Regions from separate parts of the Luteibacter sp. 22Crub2.1 genome, predicted to be linked through region 1. Evidence: predicted binding sites of a transcription regulator. Region 1 holds the regulator's gene; each other region holds the start of a gene.
The links. Region 1 encodes sigma-54, which starts transcription at its own class of promoters, with help from an activator protein. Its sites were predicted from a motif close to TGGCACGNGCNTTGC; they were not measured.

Region 1 (6,055 bases):
CGAGACCAGGGGCCGCAGCAAGCGGCGCTCTTCGGCGATGGAATCGGCCAGCGAGAGTTTTTCCGCCGCCAGCGGGTGACGGCGGCGGGTCTCGGAGTAGCGCTTGATCAGGACGTCGTCGCGGCTGTCCAGGAAGATCAGATGGACGTGGACGCCCGCCGTGGAAAGCTCGGAAAGCACGTGAGGCATGCGCGAGAGGTCGATGCGCCGGTTGCGCACGTCGACGCCCACGGCGATGCGACGGCGCGGTCCGTGCTCGCCCTGGCTGACGGCGGCGACGAGCTGGGGAATCAGCTCGGCGGGCATGTTGTCGACGCAGTAAAACTCGAGGTCTTCCAGCGCACGCAGGGCGACCGTCTTGCCGCCGCCGGACATACCGGTAAGGACGACCAGATGGATGGCGCCAGGTTCGACGATGGGGCTCATGGTTTGCTCGGTCACGTCGGTCACCACGGCGGCAGGCGGCGCATCTGGTGCGCCTGCCGGTCGATGAAGGTTTGTGCGGGATCGATGCCCTTGCTCTTGAGCACGTGATTGCGCACGGCCGCCTCCACCAGCACCGCGAGGTTACGGCCGGGAGCGACGGGAATGGTGATCTTGGGCACGTCCACGTCCAGCACGTTACGCCGGCTGACGTCGCCGGTAAGGCGGGTCATCGCGTCGATGTCTTCACCGGAGGTCAACGGCTTGAGGTGCACGACCAGACGCAGGTATTTCGATGGCTTGACCGCCGTGTGGCCGAACATCTCGCGGATGTTGAGCACACCCAGGCCGCGCACCTCGAGGAGGTCCTGCAGCAGCTCGGGGCAGGCGCCGTCGATGACGTCTGGCGCGATGAGGGTGAATTCGGTCGCGTCGTCGGCGACCAGGCGGTGGCCGCGACTGATGAGTTCCAGCGCCAGCTCGCTTTTGCCGGAGCCCGGGTCGCCGGTGATCAGCACGCCGATGGAGAACACCTCGAGGAAGACGCCATGAAGCGTGACCCGGGGTGCGAGCGTCCGCGCCAAGTGATATTGCAGATACGTGAGCAGCTCGTGGCCGCGCTTGGTGCTCTGCCACAGTGGCGTGTCGGTTTCTTCCGCGACTTCACGCAGGTCGGAGGGGATCGACTGGTCTTTCGTGACGATCAGCGCGGCCGGCTGGTAGGCGGCGATCTTGTGGATGACCTCCCAGCGCTGGCGCGATTCGAGGCCGTCGAGGTAGTTGAGCTCCTCCGTGCCGATGATCTGCACCTTGTTCGGGTAGATCACGTTGAGGTAGCCGACCAGCGAAGGACGGCGGCTCTGCTTGGCATTGGGCTCGAGCACGCGGGCCTCGCCGCGCATGCCGGCGGCCCAGCGAAGCGCCATACGTTCGTAGACGCCGTCGAAGAGTTGTCTGGCGGTGAGCCGATCCACGCGTGTGATCCCTTTAGATGGCGAAGCCGGCGTGAGGGCGCCGGCTGGGGCTATTGTGCCATCAACACGCGGGAGGAGGCCCGGCGGCGCGCGCGAGCGGCCGCCGGGCGCTCGCGTCAGTCGGTGCTGGCAACGCGCGCGTCGCGGCCTTCGGCGTTATGGTGATCCTTCAGCTTCTCTTTGTGCTTGCGAAGCTGGTCGGCGAGTTTGCCGATCATGGCGTCGATGGCGGAATAAAGCGTGTCGCCCTTGTTGTCGTCTTCCAGGCGGGCCACGCCTTCGCCATGGAGCCGGGTGCCGGCACAGTGCAGGGTGCCTCCGGCCTTGTGCTCGTTCTTGTCGACGGAAAGGACCACGTCGAGGGCTTTGATATTGTCGAAAAGGCGTTCGAAGCGGCCGATTTGCTGTTCCACGCGCTCGCGCAGAGCGGGGGTGATATGGACGTGCTGGCCGCTGATCTGGATTTGCATGACGCCTCCTTCTTGCTGAGGGTGTCGCCTTATGGCGACGAGATCGGAACGGCGGGGTTGCCGCTCCTCAAGCCTGAACTGATGAGACCGTGGACCTCCGCCGGGGTTCCCCCCGATGTTTCTCAACCTGCGCGAACGCGTTCGCTGGAGCTGGGAATTCGCATCGCTTCACGGTACTTGGCGACCGTACGGCGTGCGACCTGAATTCCGCGTCGATGGAGCTCCTCGGCGAGGGCCTGGTCGGACAAGGGGCGGCGTGCGTCCTCGCCCGTGATGAGCTTGCGCAACATGGCCTGGATGGCGGTGGCGGATGCGCTGCCGCCGTCTTCCGTCGCCACGCCACTGGAAAAGAAATGCTTGAGTTCGAAAGTGCCGCGCGGCGTGTGCATGTATTTCCGGGTGGTGACCCGTGAAATCGTCGATTCGTGCATGCCGACTTCTTCGGCGACCTCACGCAACACCAGCGGATGCATGGCCTCGGGGCCGTAATCGAGGAAGGCGCTCTGGCGGCGGACGATGACTTCCGCGACCTTGGTCAGGGTTTCGGCGCGCGACTGCAGACTCTTCAGCAACCAGCGGGCTTCCTGCAGCTGGCCCTTCATCCAGGTGGCGTCGTCGCCGCGCGCGCGGGCGATGAGGTTGCAGTAATGCTGGTTGAGCCCCAGCCGGGGCTGCGCGTCGGCGTTGAGGCTGACCGTCCAGCGACCCGCTTCCCGCCGTGCGTACACATCGGGCGCGACGTATTCGACGGGCGTGGCATCCAGCGCGGCGCCCGGGCGCGGATCGAGGCTGCGGATCAGCGCCGCGGCGCTGGCCACCTCGTTCTCGGCGGCCTTGAGCCGACGGGCGATCTTGACGCTGTCGTTTCGCGCGAGGAGCTCCAGCTCTTCAAGGACGATACGGATCGCCAGGTCGCGGAACGGGGTTTCGGTCGAAAACTGCGAGAGCTGGCAGAGCAGACAGTCGCGCAGATCGAGGCTGGCGATGCCGGTGGGATCGAATCGCTGCACGCGCTGGCGTACCGCTTCGATCTCCCCGGCACTGGCCCGCAGTTCGGCGGGCAGCGCGACTTCCACCGCCTCGACCCCGTCGCGCAGGTACCCGTCCTCGTCCAGCGCGTGGATGATCGCGGTGGCGATCGCGTGGTCGCGTGGGGAGAACTGGGAAAGATTGAGCTGCCACTCCAGGTGCTGCTGGAGGCTTTCCGGCGCGGCGTTCTGCGGCTCGAAACCGTCTTCGTCACCACCGTTGGCACGCGATGGGGCGCCGGCGTAGTCACCCGCCTCGCCGTGGAAGCGATCGTCATCCCACTCCGGGGCGAGTTCTTCGGACGGGGTGGCGGTGGACTCGTCCTCCTTCGAGGACTTGGCCGGGAGCTCCTGGCGGGACGGGAACTCCGCGTCGAAACCGTTCTCGTCCGCGGCGTCGCCGTCGGCATCCGCGTCGGACTCCGCATCTTCGGCAAACTCGAGCAGCGGGTTGCTCTCCGCGATCTGGCGGAGTTCCGCTTCGAGCTCCAGCTGCGACAGCTGGAGCAGACGAATGGCCTGCTGTAGCTGCGGGGTCAGCGTGAGCTGCTGATGCAGGCGAAACTGAAGTCCGGGTTTCATGCCTTCGATGCGTGAGGTGTCGAATCCATCCTAACCCCTTGCGGCCTCCACAAACCAGCGGTCCGGCCGGCTAGCACCTCTGGCCGAATCTGCGCGTCGGCGCAGATGGCCGGTGACGCGCTCTAGATGCGGAATTCACGACCCAGATACACCTCGCGCACCTTCTCATCGGCGAGGATGTGCTGAGGCGTACCGCGCGAGAGGACCTCACCGTCGTTGAGGATGTACGCGCGGTCGCAGATGCCGAGCGTTTCGCGGACGTTGTGATCGGTGATCAGCACGCCGATGCCGCGTTCCTTGAGGTGTCGCACGATGCGCTGGATCTCGCCCACGGAAATGGGATCGACGCCGGCGAACGGCTCATCGAGCAGCATGTAGCGCGGGCGTGCCGCCAGCGCCCGGGCGATTTCGACGCGACGACGCTCGCCGCCGGACAGGCTGATGCCCTTCTGATCGGCGATATGCGCGATCTTCAGTTCGTCGAGCAGGCTGTCGAGTTCGTCGTCGCGCTGCTTCTGCGTCATGCCGTCGCGCAGCTCGAGCACCGCCATGATGTTGTCCGACACGCTGAGGCGACGGAAGACCGAGGCTTCCTGCGGCAGATACCCGATGCCGAGCTTGGCACGCGCGTGCATGGGCAGGCCGGTAATGTCCTGCTGGTCGAGCTTGATCACGCCCGCGTCGGCCTGGATCAGCCCGACCACCATGTAGAAGCAGGTCGTCTTGCCGGCGCCATTGGGACCGAGAAGGCCGACGACCTCACCTTCGCGGATGGAAAAGGCGAAGTCGCGGACTACCTTGCGTGCACGGAAGCGCTTCTGCAGGCCTTGGGCTGAAAGCATCGGGTCAGGGCTTCCTGGCAGGTGCGGCCGCGGCCGCCGGAGTGGGGCAGGCACCGGCCGCCTTGGCGGGAGCGCCCGGCGTGGTGCTCTTCGGCTGGAAGGTCATGTGCACGGGTGCGGGACCGTTGCTCTCGCCCGTCATCGTGCTGTTCTGGGTGTTATAGGTGAGCTTGTCGCCATCGGCACTGCCCTTCGCCGGCTGGTTGACATGGGCACCGCCGGTCAGCACGGCAAAGTCCTTGTCGATCTTGTAGTCGATGTTGGACGCCTTGCCGTCCATCGGCTGGTCGCAATCGTCCAGCTGATGAATGGTGGCGGGGCTGCCGTCGACGACCACCCGGTTGAGCTGGCTATCGGCGTCGAAATAACCCGTCGCCTTGCTGCCGGTGATCTTCAGGGTGCCCTGGGTCAGGACGACGCTACCCGTCCAGATCACCTTGCCGTTGGGCTGCTGGGAGCCATCGAACGACTTGGAGACGACGTCGGCCGGCTGGTTGCGATCGGACTGCTTGGCGGCGGCCGGCAGGCTGGCCACGAGCGCCAGGCCAAGCAGCGCAAGCAGCGCGTTAGCGCTTGGGCGGCAGATACGTGGTGTGGACTGCATCGAGAAGCTCCAGGTGCTTGGTATCGAGATTGGCGCGCATGCCAACGCCGTTCATTGTAGAGGTTCCCTGGACGATACGGGCCGCCTCGGCGGTCTCCAGGTAGTTCCGCTTGGGCCACGCGGTGACCTCGGAGGTGTCGATGCTGGCCGGCGGCGTCTGCGCGAAGGCGACGCGGTCCATGTGCACCTTGCCCTGCAGCTTCAGCATGCTGCCGTCCTTGTTGACCCAGCCGTACTGCGAATGACCCTTCCACGGCGGCACGTCGACTTCCTTGGTCGAGGGCAGCACGAAGTCGGGCGCATTGATGTACAGCGAATCGTCACCCTCGCGGCGCTCCAGATGTGGCGCGATGAGCGTGAAGGCCAGCTTGCCCTGTTCGTTGTAGGAGTCGAGGTCGAAGTTGGTCAGGACGTAGCCCGAGCGCGGCGGACCGACGAAGTCCTGCAGCTTCTTCTCCGGGGCGACCCAGTAGTAGAACAGTACGCTGGCGCCCAGCGCGACCAGGAGCATGCCGGCGATACCGCCGGTACTGCGGTCCTTGAGCAGATTGAAGGCGCTCACAGCCAGCGGTCCCGTTCGGCTTCGGCCTTGCCCTGGGCGGCGAGAATCATGTCGGCGACCTCGCGGGCGGCGCCGTAGCCGCCGGACAGCCGGGTGCGCCAATGGGCGCGCTCGGCCACCCAGGGGTGGGCATTGGCCACGGCGACGGCCAGGCCGGCGATACCCATGGCCGGCAGGTCAGGCAAGTCGTCGCCGACGAAAGCGGCCTGCTCCGGTGTAAGGCGGAGGGCGTCGAGCAGGGCATTCAGGCAGGCCCGTTTGTCCTTCTGACCCTGATAGACGTGGGGAATGCCCAGTTCTTCGGCGCGCAGCGACACCGGGTGACTGATCCGGGCCGTGATGATGGCGACCTTGATGCCGTTTTCCTGAAGGCGTTTCAGGCCCAGACCGTCATGCACGTGGAAAACCTTGGTCTCGCGGCCGTCCTCGGCGTACCACAGGCGGCCGTCCGTCAGGGTGCCATCCACGTCGAAGACGACGACGCGCACGCGGGCCGCGCGTTCGGCGATATCGGCGGGGATGTCGGTGTAGTGGGTGTAGGCCATGGGTTTCGATATGGGGACGAAAAGG
Region 2 (6,055 bases), on a different contig from region 1:
GATGATCGCCATCTGGTTTGCCAAGCCGCCGTTCGCGTCGGGCGGTACTCCCGGACACTGAGGGTCCGGGCTGTCGCCAGCAGGCTGGCTCCTACGAGCAGACTGGCTCCCACCGCTGCCGGCGTCCCGAGGTCGGGGCTGCGGGAGATGGTCCGGTGGGAGCCCACCCTGTTGGCGATATCAAGTCGCCGAAAAGTCGAGCGTTTCGGTAAGATCGCCCGCCGCCGGCCCACCCGCCGCCACCATCGCATCCTCACGGATCTTCAGCCCCGGCAGCTTTTCCAGCTTGAACCGGCGCGTCAGGAAGCGCGCGATGGATCCGGTGTCGTAGATCGTGTGCTCGACGTGGCCCTTCTTCGCATAGGGCGAGACGACCAGCGCAGGGATGCGCGTACCCGGCCCCCAGCGGTCGCCCTTCGGCGGAGCGACGTGATCCCACCAGCCGCCGTTCTCATCGAACGTGATCACCACCAGCATGTTCTTCCACTGCGGGCTCTTGCGCAGCGCATGTACGACGTTGGCGATATGACGATCGCCGGCTTCCACGTCGGAGTAGCCGGCGTGCATGTTGAGGTCGCCTTGCGGCTTGTAGAACGCCACCGGCGGCAGCTTCCCAGCCGCGATGTCCGCAAGAAAATGATTCGTCGCCGCCGTCTCGCCAAGACCGCCATCGCGCAAATGCTTCTTGCGCGCTTCGGTTCCCGGAGCCAGCGTCACGAAGTAATTGAGCGGCTGGTGATGTGGCTGGAAGTTCGGCGTCTGCGGGAAGCTGGCGTCGTCACCGTCGCCCTTACCGTCGAGCGCGGCCTGGAAACCGCCGCCATACCAGGCCCAGTCGACATCCTTCGCCGAGAGCACGTCGCCGATGTGTTTATGCTTCTGCGGCACCAGCGTGTTGGCGCTGGTGGCGTCGGCAAGCAGCGGATTCCTGCGATCGACGTTGAAGCCCGGCGAATAGGGCGGACCGATGGTGTTCACCGCCCAGAAGTCCGGGGTCAGCGTATTGTGGTGCGCGAACTTGGGTTTGCCGTCCATGGCGCTCTTCGGCGATTCCTCGTCCATCTTCAGGCGATGGTCCAGCGGATCGCCGCTTTCGGTCACCGCGATGTTGAACTGCGCGGGGCTCTTGTCGGCGTCCGGATAGAACGGCGGTTGCGCGGCGACGAGGTACTGGTGGTTGAGGAACGAACCGCCAAAGGCCCCCATGAAGAAGTTGTCGCACAAGGTGAATTGCGAGGCGATATTCCACAGGCGCAGGTGCACGGGTGCGCTGGCGTAGTGCCCCATGGTCAGCGCGCCGTTGTCACCCCACGCGACGAAGCCGTCGTTCTTGCCGCCGTTGATCTGCAGCTGGTTGTTATAGAACGCGTGGACGAGATCGCGCGTGACCAGACCGTGCGGCAGCGGGGTGCCGTCGCCGGTGTGCAGTGCCCACGGCGCGTTCGGCAGGCCGGTAATGTCCTTTTCGCCGATCTTGTACGTTTTATGGTCGACGACCTGCTCGTGCGGCACGAGCCCGCCCCAGATGGGTGGCAGGGTCTTCAGCGGGGTGCCGTCGCGATCCCGCTGGATCAGACGTTCTGGCGGAACTTCGCTCAGCGGCTGCTGCAGACCGGGGAAGTCCCCGAACAGATTGTTGAAGCTGCGGTTTTCCGCGTAGATCACGACCACGTTGTCGATGTGTCTTTCGAGCAACGCATCCAGTGCGGCACCGGTCGGCGCTGGGCCAGCCGCCTTCTTGCCGGCTGCGGTCACCTCGCTTGCGCCACCCAGCGCGAGCATGGCGCCGGTCGTGGCCATGCCGCCCAGCAACCGGCGTCGCGCGGCGTCGGGGGTGTCGTTATCGGTTTTCTTGGTCATGGAGCGGCTCTGCGTGCGCCGGCCCGGGGAAAGGCGGCGGTGTGGGAGGGGCGAGGCCCCGCTAGGGACCGAAGCGTAAACGATGTGGGTGGCTCGGGAAAACGCGACGGCATCGGGAACGAGGCGTCAACGCTCGCGGACCTATTTACTGCGGCATGCGCGAGTCGGATGATGGCGCCGGCGCAAGGTTGCGCGACAGGGGAAATCGCGATGGCTATCAGATCTGGCCTCGGCATCGCCGTGGCTGTCGTACGGGGACATGGGCGGACGCTTTGCGCGGTCGGCGTCTTCGTATTGTCGATGACGCTCGCTGCTTGCTCCGGCAATCGGCGGCCAACAACGCCCCCGCCTCCGATGCCCGTTGAGCCGCTCCTTCCCGTCCCGCCCGAAGCGACGGATGTCACCGGACCCGCGGTCGTCGATCACCGTCCGCCGGCGGACCGGGCATACGACATCCACTCGTTGCTGATCACCAGCTGTGATTACGGGATTTATACGGTGCCCCAGAAACCGGCTTCCCTGTCGGCTGTCGCGTTGCTTCGCAACGAAATGGCTACCGCGCCAGGCGACCCATGGCACGGGCACACCATCGAGGTACGCCGTTACGCTGCCTATCTCAACGCCAAGCGCGCGTTGAAAGGCAGCGTAGGGTCGATGTATGGGGGCCTGCTTCCGATGCTCATGCTTCGAGCCGGCGAGAAATGCTCCGAGACGGAGATGCATGGCGGATGGTATGCGGGATCGGAGATTGTGAATGCGCTGTCGCCACTGATCGTCGAAATGATCGTCAGTGTCGACGGCAAGGTCTACAACGTGCGCTCGGTGTATTCGCCGCGCGTCGGCGTCACGCCCAAGCTCAAGCAGCCGACCGATGACAGCGAACTGACGCAGGCGATGATCAAGGCGGATCGCGCATTGCTCGCGCGGATGGGAACCGCGGTGCCGACAGCGCAGCCGGTGACTCCCGGTCCGGTCGCGCCGCCGACCTCGACGGCGCCCGCAAAGTCGTCGGACGACGATGGCTTTGTGAACTTTCCTTCCCACCAGCCTTGAGCGACGACGCTGGCGGATCGGCCGAAATGGTGCGTGAGCGAGAACGATGCACCATGATGGTGCATTTGCACATCTTCCTCACACCCGTTCTATGATGGGAGAGCTTGATTCCGGCGCCCCGTCGATGGCGGATACGCTGGCATAGCGATTGCTACACGCATTCCGCCCACACCCATTTCGAGGTTTGTATGTCCGCCGCTTCCAAAGTGCTGAACCTGATCCAGGACGAGGAAATCGAGTTCGTCGACCTGCGCTTCGCCGACATGCTCGGCAAGCACCACCACGTCACGTTCCCCGCCCACGCCATCGACGAGAGCACGTTCGAAGACGGCAAGATGTTCGACGGCTCGTCGATCGCCGGCTGGAAGGGCATCAACGAGTCCGACATGGTTCTCATGCCGGATCCGGAGACCGCCCACCTCGACCCGTTCAGCGCCCACAAGCAGCTGATCGTGCATTGCGACGTGCTCGAGCCGAGCACCATGCAGGCTTACGGTCGCGACCCGCGCTCCATCGCCAAGCGCGGCGAAGCCTTCCTGAAGTCGACCGGCATCGCCGATACCGCCTTCTTCGGCCCGGAACCCGAGTTCTTCATCTTCGACTCGGTCCGCTGGCAGAACGACATGGGACGCGTGTTCTACGAGATCGGCTCCGAAGAAGCGGCCTGGTCGTCGCGTTACAAGTACGACGGCACCAACAGCGGTCACCGTCCGGGCGTTAAGGGCGGCTATTTCCCGGTCAGCCCGGTCGACAGCCTGGGTGACCTGCGCGCCGACATGTGCAAGGTGCTCGAGTCGCTCGGCCAGGTGGTCGAAGTGCATCACCACGAAGTCGCCAACGCGGGCCAGTGCGAGATCGGCACGCGCTTCAACACCCTGGTGAAGAAGGCCGACGAACTGATGACGATGAAGTACGTCATCAAGAACGTCGCCCACCAGCAGGGCAAGACCGTGACCTTCATGCCGAAGCCGATCGTCGGCGACAACGGCTCGGGCATGCACGTGCATCAGTCGCTGTCGAAAAACGGCGAGAACCTCTTCGCGGGCGACCTCTACGGTGGCCTGTCGCAGACGGCGCTGTGGTACATCGGCGGTATCTTCAAGCACGCCAAGGCCATCAACGCGTTCGCGAATTCGACGACCAACAGCTACAAGCGTCTGGTCCCGGGCTTCGAAGCGCCGGTCATGCTCGCCTACTCGGCGCGTAACCGTTCGGCATCCTGCCGTATCCCGTACGTGTCGAGCCCGAAGGGCCGTCGTATCGAGATCCGTTTCCCCGATCCGATGCAGTCGGGCTACCTGACCTTCACCGTGCTGATGATGGCCGGCCTCGACGGCATCCTGAACAAGATCGACCCGGGTGCACCGGCCGACAAGGATCTCTACGATCTGCCGCCGGAAGAAGAGAAGAACATCCCGCAGGTCTGCGCCAGCCTCGACGAAGCGCTCGCCGCGCTCGACAAGGATCGCGACTTCCTCAAGGCCGGTGGCGTGTTCACCGACGACTTCATCGACGCGTACATCGCGCTGAAGATGCAGGAAGTGACCCGCTACCGCGCGAGCACCCACCCGCTCGAGTTCCAGATGTACTACGCGATCTGATTGCGAGAGCGATCATCGGGTAAAAGAAAGGGGCGCTTCGGCGCCCCTTTTTCTTTGGTTCTCTCGCCGTGTTCAGCGCGTCATTCCCAAAGGCCCGGCGTCCAGTCGGCGCTGATCTTCCCGATTCTTTTCCGACGTCTGTATCTCGTTGCGCTTCCGCTCGTAAAAGGCCTCTATTCGCGCCATGGTTGCCGCATCGGAGCATCGGGTCGTATCGGCCAACATGAATCCACCGATGTTCACTAAGCGTCGTCCCGTCTTACCTGTATCTCCGCAATCGACATAGTCGAAGGTGGATGAGGGATCGTAGACGATGGTCTCACCGAGAAAGGCCCCGGTGCTCGCTTCGTATGCGCGATCAAAGACAGCGGCGTGCCACCGCTTCGCAAAGCCAACTTGCAGCGATGGATCGGGATGAGGAATACGGTGAAAAACTGAGGGCAGTACGCGGAAAGCGCTGTACGTGTCGACTCGGATACAGCCGTTCGGGCTGATCTCTGATGACACATACGTAGCGAAGGCTCGCTCCTACCAAACTGACCCGCTAAGGAGCACAACGGAGGCGGAAACCACGAGAGCAATAAGGAATCCTTGCGATCTCATTGCTCCGGTGCCGAGAGGGTACGCCTGATCGGGCGCCCGTTTTTCCACTCCGTCTGTATTCGTTGGCTCTCCTCCCGCTCTCGCTCGTAGAACGCTTCTAGCTTAGCGAGAGTGGCTTCGTCAGAGCAGCGGTCGGTATCCGTGAGTGAAAACTGATTGGCAACTACAACACGCCGCCCGGGTGTTCTCGTGTCACCCCAGTACATGATGCTCGTGGACGCCGATGGATCGAAAACGACAGTCTCTCCCAGGAAAGTGCCAGTGCTGGCTTCGTAAGCGCGTTTGAATATCTCGTCTTCCCACGACCTCCCGAGCGCATACCTAATCGTCGGATCAGGATCCGGAATACGGTGAAATACTGACGGAAGTACGCGGAACGCAGAGTACGTGTCGATGCGCAGACAGCCGTCTGGACTCGTCTCTGAAGATACGAGGGTTGCATATGCGCGTTCCCAGCAGTTCGACGCATGATAGAGCGTGACTCCGGCCGCGACCGCCATAACGAACACGACTGTCTTCGTCTCCATTAACACAGGTCCAGAAGAAGGCTCACAGGTTCCCAATGAACATCGGAATAGATGATGAAATCACCGCCATAGCCGGTCTGACAACGATAAGTATCGAAGTCCTTGTTGAATATGTTTCCGATCGGTTCGCCGCCCCAACGAAAGACCATGCCGTTCGACGCCGCATTCATGAGCATCTGGCCCTTGCTGAGAACGCCATCCTTAGTCCATGTGCCGAGGTATTGAAAGCCCTCAAAATCATAAGTGTCGCGTATGTAGTAGCCGGCGTGCGTAACCTGTAAGGAAATTCTTCCTGTTCTAGCGTCGCGCGTAGCTTCGCCAATGAGTACGACTTTCATGGCGGCCTTTCCCAGGCTTCCATACAGATCGTCCATCGTGCCCAGGTTGTCCCCAAAAAGTTCGATATTCGAC
Region 3 (6,055 bases), on a different contig from region 1:
CAGCCTGGCTAAAGGCGATCTTTCATTTACCAATGGCAGCGGCGAGCGCGTCGACATCATCGGATCGTTCCGGGACACGCAAAGCGTCGCCGATGCCATCAATGCCAACGGACGAAGCGGTCTCTCCGCCTTTGTCGGTGAAAACGGATCGTTACGTTTCGATTCGCGGTCGGCCGTCAGCGTGTCGGGGGCTCTGGCAGGCAAGCTCGGATTTTCCAGTGATTACGCCATGGACACCACGACATCCCTGGCCGATGGCTCGGTGCTTACGCGAGATGCGGCATACGCCCTGGTGGCGCGCGTCGACGCGTCACTGGAATCGGTCAGCTCGACCCGGTCCACGCTGGGTGCCGTGCAGAATCGCCTGGAGTCCACCATTCGCAACCTCGACAGCATCCGGCAGAACATGACGGAGTCGCGCAGCACCATCATGGATTCCGACATCGCGGAGGAGACCGCAAAGAAGACGATGGCCATGATCCTTCAGCAATCGGGTGTCTCGGTGCTCGCACAGGCCAATTCGTCTCAACAGCTCATCCTCAAATTGCTGGAGTAATTCCACGGCCAGGCGGCACAGGCTCAGGCGCCCCCGCGAGTCCGCCGGGGCGCGAACTTCCGCTGCCGAATCGACGTATCTGGCGTTGTGAAATTGACCCTAAACCCGGAGCCGACCCTGCCGATAAATTGACTGACGGAGCCTGGGCGTCACCGCCTACACGGTTTCGATCAAGAAAGTTGTTGACAGGTAGAAAAAGTTCTCAAGTTTCCTCCCGGCGTGCCGTAAACCTCTCTGAGGCGGAAGGCTTCCTTCACGGAACCCCGCCGGACTACGCCGCACAACCTCCGGCATTTCGGTTCCGCTTAAAAAGGATCAATCCCATGGCACTGACCATCAACACCAACATCATGTCGCTGAATGCTCAGCGTAACCTGAGCACCTCGCAGACGAAGCTCTCGTCCGCGATCGAGCGCCTGTCGTCGGGTAACCGCATCAACAGCGCGAAGGACGACGCCGCCGGCCTCGCGATCTCGACCCGCTTCACGACGCAGATCAACGGCCTGAACCGCGCCGTGCAGAACGCCAATGACGGTATCTCGCTGTCGCAGACCACCGAATCGGCCCTCGACGAAGTCACGAACAACCTGCAGCGCATCCGCGAACTGGCCGTTCAGTCGACCAACGCTTCCAACTCGTCTTCGGACCGCGCGGCACTCGACGCCGAAGTCCAGCAGCGTCTGTCGGAAGTCACGCGTATCGCCACGCAGACCAACTTCAACGGCATGAAGGTCCTGGACGGTTCCGCCCAGAACCTCAGCTTCCAGGTCGGTGCCAACGTCGGTGAAGTGATCACCGTCGGCCTCGACAAGGGCATGAAGTCCAATCAGGTCGGTCAGCTGGCTTCGCAGACGGTCGACGTCTCGTCCAACTTCACCGTCGCCGCCGATGCCGCCGCCACCAAGGGCACCTTCACGTCCGACGCTTTCACCGGTGCCAACTACACGGGTGCCGCTGCCAAGACCTTCAAGGTCGGCAACACCAACATCACGCTGAACACCGATCTGTCGGGTGACACCGATGGCAGCGCGACGGCTGCGGCGATCCAGGCCCAGCTCACGAGCGCCGGCGATACGTCGGTCGCCGTGTCCGCCGCGGGCGGCAAGGTCGTCTTCACCGCCGGCACCGCCGGTGCGGGTGCGGCTCCGGCCCCGACGGGCGCTGGCGCCGCCATCTTCGGCACCGGCACGGCTGTTGCCGGTACGGACGCCGTGAAGGCGGGCGATGCCAAGTCCCTGACCATCGCTGCGGGTGCGGCTGGCGCCAGCATCCAGCTCGCCGACGGCACCAACTTCTCGCTCGCCGGCACGTACAAGGATGCTCAGGGCCTCGCCGACGCCGTCAACTCGAAGTCGGGTTCGGGCATCAGCGCCTACGTGAGCTCGGATGGCAAGAGCCTGACGATCTCCTCGGCCACGGGTTACACCGTCAGCGGTACGCAGGCCGGTACGCTCGGCATCACGACGCAGGCCGTCAGCACGACCTCGACCCTGGCCGATTCCAGCGTCAAGACGGTCGACGATGCGAACAAGACGATCAACCGCATCGATGCCGCCCTGCAGTCGGTTTCCGATCTGCGCTCCACCCTCGGCGCGGTGCAGAACCGCTTCGAGTCGACCATCTCCAACCTGCAGAACATCTCGCAGAACCTGACCTCGTCGAAGTCGGCCATCACCGACGCCGACTTCGCTCAGGAAACGGCGAACATGTCCTCGGCTCAGATCCTGCAGCAGGCCGGCGTCTCGGTCCTCGCCCAGGCCAACCAGAGCCAGCAGATCGTTACCAAGCTCCTCCAGTAATGGTGACACCGCCATCCCGGGGCATCCCCGGGTTGGCAGGGTAATTGCTTAGTTGTCCACGGCTGGCTCCCACTGGGGGTCAGCCGTCGACAAATTGGCGCCCCGGGCAGTGAGGCGTCTTCACGGAGAGTCTCATGGCCACCAGTAGCAGCACCGTTACGCTCGGATCCAGCTCCATCGACGTCGCGTCCATCGTTACGAACCTTGTGAACAACAAGCGTGCGGCGAAGGACAGTCAGATCTCGACGGCTCAGACCAGCACCAGCACCCAGATTTCGGCGATCGGCAATTTCACCTCGTCCCTGACGAGCTTGCAGGCCGCCATCAAGTCCCTGACCGACGGTACCGCGTTCTCCACGCTGAAGACCTCGATCGGCGACTCCACCGTCCTCTCGGCGACGACGGATTCCACGGCCAAGGCCAACGTCTACAACATCGCCGTTACCCAGCTCGCTACCTCGCAGAAGACCACGTCGGGCGCGTTCGCCAGCGCCAGGACGACCGAGGTCGGCACGGGCACCCTGAGCATCGCGGTGGGTGACAAGTCCATGAGCGTCGATATCGCCTCGCCGGCGAACACGCTGCAGGACGTGCGCGACGCGATCAACAACTCCAAGTCCAATCCCGGCGTCACCGCCAGCATCGTCACCGGTACCGACGGCGCGCATCTGGTGCTGACCTCGCAGACCACCGGTGCGGCCAACGCGTTCACGGTCACCTCCAGTGGCGGCGACGGCGGCCTGGCGCAGCTGGATTTCGATCCCGCGACGGATACCCCGACCATCAAGGCGCAGGACGCCTTGTTCACGGTCGACGGCACGGCGGCCAGCAGCCCCACCAATACGACCTCGACGGCGATCGACGGCGTGACACTGTCGCTTGCCAAGACCGGCTCGAGCAGCATCACCATCAGCAACGACACCAGCTCGGTCAGCACGGCGATGCAGTCGCTGGTCACCGCCTATAACTCCTTCGTTTCGACCTACAGCACGCTGACCAAGTACGACGCGACCAACCAGCAGGTCGGCGCCCTGATCGGCGATGCCACGGTCAATTCGATCAAGAGTCAGGTCTCCCAGCTGCTGGGTTCGCAACTGACTGGCGCCACCGCCAGCCCGCGCTCGCTCAGCGACCTGGGTGTGTCTTTCCAGGTCGACGGCACGCTGAAGTTCGACACCACGAAGCTGAGCTCCGCGCTGAGCTCGAACCCGAGTGGCGTGAAGGACCTGCTGAGCGGCACCAACGGTATCGCGCCGAAACTCGACAAGCTGGTCACCGGCTGGACCTCGTCCAGCGGCATCCTGACCCAGCGCACCACCAATCTGAATGCCAAGCTCAAGGACCTGGCCGATCAGCAGACCGCCTGGGACTCGACCATGACCGACTACACGAAGCGCCTGACCACGCAGTACACGGCGCTCGACACCATGATGACCAAACTCAGCAGCACCAGCAGCTACCTCACGCAGCAGTTCGACGCGCTGACCAAATCGTCCTGATCGCAGGACAGGAAACCCACATGGCACTTGGATACTCCCGCGGCGCTGGCGCCTACCAGCAGGTCCGCACCGGTGGCGGCCTCGAGCAGGCCGACTCGCACGGTCTCATCACCATGCTCATGGATGGCGGTCTGGAACGCATTCGCCTGGCGCTGGCGTGCATGGCTACGGGCAACGTCGCGGGCAAGGGCGAGGCCATCTCGAAGACGATCGAAATCGTCGGCGGTCTCCAGTCGGGCCTCAATCACGACGTGGCCACGCCGCTGGTTTCCCAGCTGGACGCCCTGTACGACTATATGAGCCGCCGTCTCGTACACGCCAATCTGCATAACGACGCCGAAGCCCTCGAAGAAGTCGCGCGCCTGCTCGGGCAGATCCGCGACAGCTGGGTGGCCATCCCGGTCGAGGCTCGTCAGCTCGCCGGAGCAGGCGCATGAACGACACCCTCTGGTGCGACCTCCCGCGCGTCCTCGACCTGACCGAGTCCATGCATGCGGCCGCCAGCGAAGGTCGCTGGGATGAGCTCACCGAACTCGAAGCCCAGCGCGAGCCTGTCCTGCGGCAGGGGAGCATGCGTCCGGCCCCCGAAACGCTCGAGTCGCTGAAGTCCATCATGTTGCTGGATGGCCTGATCAAGGACCTCGTCTCGGCGGCTCGCGACGAGACCGCGGCGCAGTGGGACACGTCCCGTCGGGTTCGCCGCGCCGTCGCCGCGTATAATTCGTTCTGATCGACACATCCTTTGGCGGGGACGGACGGATGACTGACGAAGCGTGGAAGGCATTCTCCGATCGCGTAGCCTGGGATTCCCGGTTTCACGCCACCTGTGAGATCACCGAGCGTCCCGATCCGGCCGCGCTGGCCTTGATCAACGACCGCAACACCAATGTCCTGGTCGCCGTGTCCGCCCTCATGGACCGGCGCAGCGACACTGGCGAGGACGACAGCCCCCTGACCCAGGAAGTGGCCCGTCTGGACGCCAAGCTCAACGTCCTGATGGAGATCGTCAACCGGCTCCTCCTGCCCCAGTCCGTCCTGCCTCCCCGCATTCCGGTCCGCGTGAACGCCGCGGGCGCCGCCTTGCCATGGGACGGCCTGCCCGCCGTGGGCACCCCGGTCATGCTGAAGCTGCATTTCGACGTGTGCCGGGCCCTCCCGCTGGAGCTGCCGGGCGTTCGCCTCGCCGGTCCCACGGACGGCAAGGGCTTCATCGCCTTCGAGGGCCTGACGGAGTCCGTCCGCGACGGTATCGAGCGACTGGTGTTCCGCCAGCACCGCCGCCAGGTGGCCGAAGCACGAGCCCACGCACGGCCTCAGGACGGATGGGGAGAGTGAAGTGACCTTTTACGTCACGTGACGTAGGAACGTCGCGTGGCGTCCTGCGTCACATTCGTGACGCGTGTTGTCAGGGCTGACACCAAGGGGCGCCCTCACGTCGTCATCACTTGCCGAAAAGGTTTTCCTCACACCTTCGAAAGCCCCGTACTTACGTGAATCTCGGCCTTGTGGCGCCAGAATTCCGGCGTTGGCACGCTCCTTGATTGATACCTTGCAACGAAGGCGACGGGATTCCATCGCGAACCCGCTCACGGGCCTTCGATCACACGCAACGTGAGGTATCTCAGGATGAAGTCTTCCAACTTTCTCGTCGTCGAATCCGACGCATCGCGCGCTGAAACCGTCGCTTCCGCGCTGGCTTTCCTGGGTTACCGTCCCGTGCTCGCTCACCGCATGCAGGCTGCGGACGCCGCCGAAGGCTGGCGCGCCGCTTATGTCGGTACGGTGGAAGACGAAGCCGAACTCGAAGGCTATCTGGCTGCCCTGGGTCGCCACGGCCGCAACCTGCCGCTCCTGGTCTCGGCCGATTCCCCGGTCGCCAGCGCGCTGATCGCCGGCGACGACGCGCAGAGCCTCAACGTCGAGCTGATCGACATGCCGCTCCGCTACGAGCGTCTGTCTGAAGCCCTGCGCACCCTGCAGTCGCGCATGCAGCCGGTCCAGAACCACCTGCGCTTCGTCGGCCAGTCCGGTCCGATGCAGCGCGTCAACGCGCTGATCCGCCAGGTGGCGCCGTTCGATTCGAGCGTCCTCGTGCTGGGTGAGTCCGGCAGCGGTAAAGAGCTGGTCGCCCGCACCATTCACGACTGCTCGCCGCGTCGCGACAAGCCGTTCGTCGCGATCAACTGCGGCGCCATTCCGGC
Region 4 (6,055 bases), on a different contig from region 1:
TGTTGGCGAACGTCGCGATGGCTAGCTGCCCCAGCGGCGTCGACACACCGTTGGTGTAGACCGCCGATACCGTGCCGTCCGTCGAGACGTCGATCTTGGAGAACTTGCCGGCGGCAAAGCCGTCATTGGTCACGGCCGAGGTGGTGTACGAGTCGCCGAACTGGGTCACCTTGGTCATGTCGACCGTGAGGTTGATCGGCGCGGCGCCGGGGTTGGGCGACGCGGCACCGAAGTTGAGCTTGCCGTTGGCCGGCGTGGTGAGCGAGCCACCCGAGCTGAACACCATCTGCTGAGCGGTACCCACCTGGGTGCCGTCCACCGTCATGTACGCGTTCCACGTATTGGGATTGGTCGCATCCTTTGCGTAGTAGACGTTGGTGGTGTGCGTGGCACCCAGCGAGTCGTACGACTGGAAGGTCGACACGTAGTTGTAGCTCTGGTCGTTGGTCGGATCGAAGGCGACCGTCTTGGCCGTGTCCGACGAGGACAGGTTGGCGGTCAGGCCGATCGTGCCGCTGGCCTTGGCCGCGCTGGTGCCCGTGCTGATCTTCAGGTCCTTCAGGGCGCTGATGTCGAAGCCGCCGGTCGCGGTCGGCGGGTACACCTGCAGGTTCTGACCGGTCGCGTTGACGATGTTGCCGTTGTCGTCGGGGTGAAAGTTGCCGGCGCGCGAGTACGAATAGCCCGAAGAATCACGCAAGGTGAAGAAGCCCGCGCCGCTGAGGGCGAAGTCGTAGGAATTGCCGGTCTGGGTGACGTTGCCGTCGCCGAACTGCTGCGCGATGTTGGTCAGGCGGACGCCGCTGCCCGCCGCCGTGGCGGACAGGTTTTCACCGGCCACGGAATACACCTGCGAGAACTCGGCGCGCGAGCCCTTGAAGCCGACCGTGTTGACGTTGGCGATGTTGTTGGCGGTGACTTCCAGGTCGGAAGACGCCGCGTTGATGCCGCTGAGGGCGATATCGAAAGGCATGGGTGTGTTTCCTCGCTGGAATTACATGATTTGCGCGATCTGGCTCAGCAGGGCGCCGCCGTAGCCGGCCACCTGCACATAGGTTCCGTCCGTGCCCGAGGCACCGACGCCTTCCACCTTTCCGCGAACGAACGTGTCGATCGCGTTGCCGCCGGAAGTAGCGGTCATCTGGTAGACACCGTCGGTCAGCTGCGTGCCGTCGTCGGATTTACCGTCCCAGGAAAACTTGGTGAGGCCCGCATCGGGCTGGCCCAGGGAAATCGTGCGGACGACGTTGCCGGAGGCGTCCTTGATCTGAACGTTGACGTAGGTGCCGGAGGTACCGACGTTGACGGCCCCATCCATCTCGCTGTTGGTCAGCTGTCCCGCGGTGGACGGCACGAGCACCTCCTGCCCGACCAGACTGGCGGCACGGACGAACTGATCGCCGGTGAGGTTGGTCGCCAGCGTGTCGAACGAGCTCTGCAGCTCCTGCGTCGCGGCCACCTGAGAAAACTGCGCCATCTGCGCCACCATCTGGGTGGAATCCATCGGCTTGGTCGGGTCCTGGTTGGTCATCTGGGTGACCATGAGTTTCAGGAAATCCGACTGGCTGAGGGTCTGTTCCTTCAGCTGGCTGCTGGAAGACGTCGAGGACGTGGAACTGGTAGTGCTGACGGAAGCGACCATGGGAGTGCCTTATTTGCCGAGGTCCAGCGTCTTCTGCATGAGCTGCTTGGCGCTGTTCATGACTTCGACGTTGTTCTGATAGGAGCGCGACGCGGAGATCATGTTGACCAGCTCGTCGACCGGATTGACGTTGCTCGAATACACGTAGCCATTCGTGTCGGCGAGCGGATTGGCCGGCTCGTAACGCGACTGGATCGGTGCCTGGCTCTCGGTCACGCCGAGCGCGCGGACACCGCCGTTTTCCATCTGGCCGTCCACCTGCTGCTGCACGGCCGCGAAGGTCGGCTGCCTGGCGCGGTAGGCCGTGGCCTCACTGCTGGACAGGCTGTCCGCGTTGGCCATGTTGCTGGCGGTGGTGTTCAGTCGCGCGGACTGCGCGGCCATGCCGGAACCGGCGACGTCGAAGATCTTCAGGAGACTCATGAGGCGGTCCCGGTGATGGCGAGGCGCATGGTGTGGATCTGCGCGTTGATGAAGCTGAGCGATGCCTGGTAATGGATCGCGTTGGCGGCGAACTGCGACTGCTCGACCTGGGTATCGACGGTGTTGCCGTCCATGGTCGGCTGGGTCTCGGCGCGATAGGCCAGCTTGTTGGCCTGGTCGAGGGCCACGGCGGGGTTGCCGCCGATGTGACCGGCTTCGGTCGACGCCATCTGCAACGTGTGGCCATCGGTGGCCCCGGTCGCGGCGGTCATCGCTTTCTTGAAATCGAGGTCGCGGGCGAGGAAGCCCGGGGTGTCGGCGTTGGCGAGGTTGGATGAAATGACCTCGGCACGGCGCTGCCACAGGCCAAGGGCCTGGGCGTGTACGCCGAACAGCTTGTCGGATGAATCGATCATGGGCTCGTCCCCTCTCGTGACCTTGGCCCGAGGGGTTGAGCAAGAGCCGTGCCACGGCTGGGGACTAACGGCGAAACGGCGCCGGAGCGCCGTTTGCAAGGTCTTGCGATGGTCCCCAAGCCGCCAGCGACGGAATTCCGACGCGCCTGCCGGGGTGCCGCGTCAGGGCGACGTCAGGCCGGGAGCAGCTCGAGCACGGCCGTGGCAAGCACGTCGGGCTGGAACTTGGCGATGAACCGGTCGGCGCCTACGCGCTCGACCATCGCCTCGTTGAACACACCGCTCAGCGAGCTGTGCAGGAGGACCTTGTGATGACGCAGGCCGGCCTCTTCACGGATGGCACGCGTCAACGCGTAACCGTCCATCAGCGGCATCTCGATATCGGACACGACCAGGGCGACGCGGTCGGCGACCGGACCCGCCGCGAGTTCGCGGAGCTTTTCCAGGCCTTCCTTGCCGTCTTTGGCCACGACACATTCCAGGTCCATCTTGCGGAACAGGTCGACGATCTGCGTGCGGGCGACCAGCGAGTCGTCCACCACGAGGACACGGCGACTGCCCGCGTGCTGGATATGGGCGGCCTGCTGCACGCGGTCGGACAGCTCGACCGCCCGGGGATCCACATGGGCCAGCACCTGCTCGACGTCGACCACGGCGAGCAGGTCGCCGTCGAGACGCGTCACGGCGTTGACCCGCGCCCCATAGCCGAGGGCCGGCGGCGGCGCGGCCATATTGGTGCCGTCGACGTGGACGATCCGATCCACGTCGGACACCAGGAAACCCTGCACGGAGCGGTTGAACTCGGTCACGATGAGGTGCGCGCTGTCCACGGTGGCCAGCGGCGGGTAGCCCATGGCGGCGGCCAGGTCGATCACGGGGATGGTGCTGCCCCGGTAGTCGAAGCTGCCCGACACCAGCGCGTGCATGCTGGGCATACGCTCCAGACGCGGCCGGCGGAGCACCTCACGTACCTTGAAGACATTGATGCCGAACGCCTGGCGGTCGCCGAGACGGAACAGCAGCATGGCCACGCGGTTGTGTCCCGCCAGGCGGGTGAAGGTTTCCACGGTGTCGAGCAACGGGCGGGCCATGTCGTGCCTGGGCATCTGCATAAGGTGTCGCGGAACGTATCGGCGCGGTCACCCATACCTTGAGGTACCCGACTGGCACACGGATTGCTTGGCTCAAGAACGACGGCTCCTGGACGATTACTAGGGGCGACCATCCGAACAAGCGAAAGCGAAATCATGACCCTCCTCTGGAGCCAGCACGTCCGCCTTCTCGCCAGCGCCGCCGCCACCGGTGACGCCGCACGAGTCCGCGCCCTCTCCGCGCAGTATCCGGCGGCCGCCAGCGCCCTGGGCGCACTGCTCAAGCCTGCGGAGGCGCCGCGCACCGCGCCGGCGACGACCATCCAGGCCATCGAGCAGCAGGGCATGGTCCTGACCAATGCGCAGGCGCTCGGCGTCAGCCTGCAGGAGCTGGTCGGCAACCTCGAAGGCGCGCGCGATACCGCCGGTCGATTGACGGAAGCCAGCGCCAGGATCTCGACGGCGATCGACCATGCCCACGGCAGCGTCACCGGCATGGCGGAATCGGGCAGTCAGGGCCAGGCGACCGCGGGCGACCTCGACGGCCAGTTGCGCCTCCTGCGCAGCGCCCTCTCGGGTATGAGCCGCAACCACGCTCAGTTCTCCGAATATTTCACGGCGATCCGCAAGCTCACCGCGGCCGTGCAGGACATCGCCCATCAGACCAACCTCGTCGCGCTCAACGCCGCGATCGAAGCCGCGCGCGCCGGCGAAGCCGGTCGCGGTTTCGCCGTCGTCGCCGACGAAGTGAAGCAGCTGGCCGAGAAGACCACCCAGGCCACTGCGGAAATCGACCAGGTCACGCAGACGGTCGGTGAATTCTCGGGCCAGCTCGACGACGCCGTGCAGAACAGCCTGCGTCGCCTCGACCAGACCCAGACCGGCATCGCCGGTATGCAGGCATCGCTGGGTCGCGTGGATGACGCCGTGCGCGGCGCCCGCGGCAGCCTCGACGCGGCACGCGAAGGCATGACCGCGCTGGCCGGTCGGATCACCGCGATCCAGACCACGCAGACCTCGCTCGGCCGCATCGGCAATGAATCGCGCCGCCAGGCCGATGCCGCCGCGCGCGCCGCCGTGCTCGCTCACCGCCTCAGCCTGGCGCGCCTGGAGACCGAGGGCGCGCTCGACGCGGCCAGCCTCAGCCAGATGATCCGCGAAGCTTGCCAGGGCCTGCGCTACGCCGTCGAACTGGCGTCGCGCGATCCGGCCAGCCTCGATCGCCGCTGGCTCGACACGACGCCACTCATGCGCTGCATCGACCAGTTCCGCGAACGCCGCCCCGATGCGGCGGCCGACGGCATCCGCGCGGCGGGCGAGCGTTTCACCGCGCTGGCCTCGACGTATGCCATCACCCTCGGGGAAGGCCGTCACGCCGACGCCAGCCACATGGTCCCGGGGCTCAACAAGGAACTCGACGCCGTCACGCAGGGCCTTTCGGCGTCCCTCGCGGAGCGCGCTGCGTGATTCACCGGTTCGTCGCTGGCGGACTCGCCCTCGCGGCCCTGCTCGGCTGCCCGCTTCCGGCGGCAGCCACGCAGTCCGTCGACGGGGTGCGCGATGCCGCGGTGAACTGGTTGCGGGCGAACCGCGCCCCGCCGGGCTCCCGCATGGTGCTCGAGGCCGTGCCGCTCGACAGCCGCCTGAAGCTGGCCGACTGTGCCGCGCCACTCGACGCGTCGCTGCCGGGTAACCGGGCTTTGGGCGCACGCGTCAGCGTGACGGTCCATTGCCCCGTGCCGGGGGGCTGGACGGTGCGGGTACCGGTCAAGGTCCAGCTCTTCGCGCCCGTGCTGGTCACCAGCCGGCCGCTGACTCGCGGCGACGGCCTCGGCCCCGCGGATGTCCACACGGAAGAACGTGACGTCGCCACCCTCGCCTACGGCTACATCGCCGCCCTGGACCAGGTCGGAGGCCGAGCGCTGGCCCGGCCGCTCAACGCCGGTACCGTACTCACCCCGGGCATGCTCGCCGGGCGACAGGCCGTGCGCATCGGCGATGCCGTGAGCATGGAAGCCAGCGTCGACGGCGTGGTCATCCGTGCGGACGGGGTGGCCATGGGCGCCGGTGACATGGGATCACGCCTCAAGGTCCGCAATGCGTCGTCCGGGAAGGTGCTGGACGCCGTGGTACGCGGGCCGGGGGTCGTCGCGGTGCTTCCGTGAACGAAATACCAACCGCGTCACATTTCTGGCGCCGCGCCAGTTAAAGTTCCCCGATGGACCGCCGATAAGGATTCTGAAGGACATCAGATCCGAGGAAAGATCATGACCACGACCATCAAGCCCGGTATTCCGAACCAGCAGCCGCCGGTGCAGCTTCGCACCCAGAACGCGGCCGCCGGCTCGACCGCCTCGACGCAGACCGCCAGCCCGGTCCGCGCCAGCGACGACAGCGTCAATATCACCGACTCGGCCAAGGCGCTCGACGCCGCCAGCCGCGCCGACGATCCCGGCCGCGCCGCGAAGCTCGAGAAGCTGCGT

Region 2: the regulator sigma-54 is predicted to act here: its motif matches at 3,051-3,065, upstream of glnA (type I glutamate--ammonia ligase).
Region 3: the regulator sigma-54 is predicted to act here: its motif matches at 2,389-2,403, upstream of fliD (flagellar filament capping protein FliD).
Region 4: the regulator sigma-54 is predicted to act here: its motif matches at 2,521-2,535, upstream of flgB (flagellar basal body rod protein FlgB).

The regions. Positions count from the first base shown of each region.
Region 1 covers NZ_FUYT01000014.1:90,164-96,218, forward strand. Annotated here, with positions in the region: gene rapZ (RNase adapter RapZ) at 1-426, opposite strand, end outside; gene hprK (HPr(Ser) kinase/phosphatase) at 447-1,397, opposite strand; gene raiA (ribosome hibernation-promoting factor, HPF/YfiA family) at 1,514-1,867, opposite strand; gene B5X73_RS15370 (RNA polymerase factor sigma-54) at 1,990-3,477, opposite strand; gene lptB (LPS export ABC transporter ATP-binding protein) at 3,600-4,319, opposite strand; gene lptA (lipopolysaccharide transport periplasmic protein LptA) at 4,324-4,923, opposite strand; gene lptC (LPS export ABC transporter periplasmic protein LptC) at 4,886-5,485, opposite strand; gene B5X73_RS15390 (KdsC family phosphatase) at 5,482-6,030, opposite strand.
Region 2 covers NZ_FUYT01000006.1:130,743-136,797, forward strand. Annotated here, with positions in the region: gene B5X73_RS07835 (DHA2 family efflux MFS transporter permease subunit) at 1-61, shown strand, start outside; gene acpA (acid phosphatase) at 181-1,860, opposite strand; gene B5X73_RS07845 (hypothetical protein) at 2,215-2,913, shown strand; gene glnA (type I glutamate--ammonia ligase) at 3,102-4,514, shown strand; gene B5X73_RS20595 (hypothetical protein) at 4,587-5,021, opposite strand; gene B5X73_RS07860 (DUF6402 family protein) at 5,644-6,055, opposite strand, start outside.
Region 3 covers NZ_FUYT01000015.1:62,605-68,659, forward strand. Annotated here, with positions in the region: gene B5X73_RS16035 (flagellin N-terminal helical domain-containing protein) at 1-556, shown strand, start outside; gene B5X73_RS16040 (flagellin N-terminal helical domain-containing protein) at 880-2,355, shown strand; gene fliD (flagellar filament capping protein FliD) at 2,490-3,854, shown strand; gene fliS (flagellar export chaperone FliS) at 3,875-4,291, shown strand; gene B5X73_RS16055 (flagellar protein FliT) at 4,288-4,584, shown strand; gene B5X73_RS16060 (PilZ domain-containing protein) at 4,614-5,189, shown strand; gene B5X73_RS16065 (sigma-54 dependent transcriptional regulator) at 5,481-6,055, shown strand, end outside.
Region 4 covers NZ_FUYT01000015.1:47,713-53,767, reverse strand. Annotated here, with positions in the region: gene flgE (flagellar hook protein FlgE) at 1-973, opposite strand, end outside; gene B5X73_RS15990 (flagellar hook assembly protein FlgD) at 995-1,642, opposite strand; gene flgC (flagellar basal body rod protein FlgC) at 1,652-2,065, opposite strand; gene flgB (flagellar basal body rod protein FlgB) at 2,062-2,481, opposite strand; gene B5X73_RS15975 (chemotaxis protein) at 2,655-3,572, opposite strand; gene B5X73_RS15970 (methyl-accepting chemotaxis protein) at 3,729-5,039, shown strand; gene flgA (flagellar basal body P-ring formation chaperone FlgA) at 5,036-5,737, shown strand; gene flgM (flagellar biosynthesis anti-sigma factor FlgM) at 5,840-6,055, shown strand, end outside.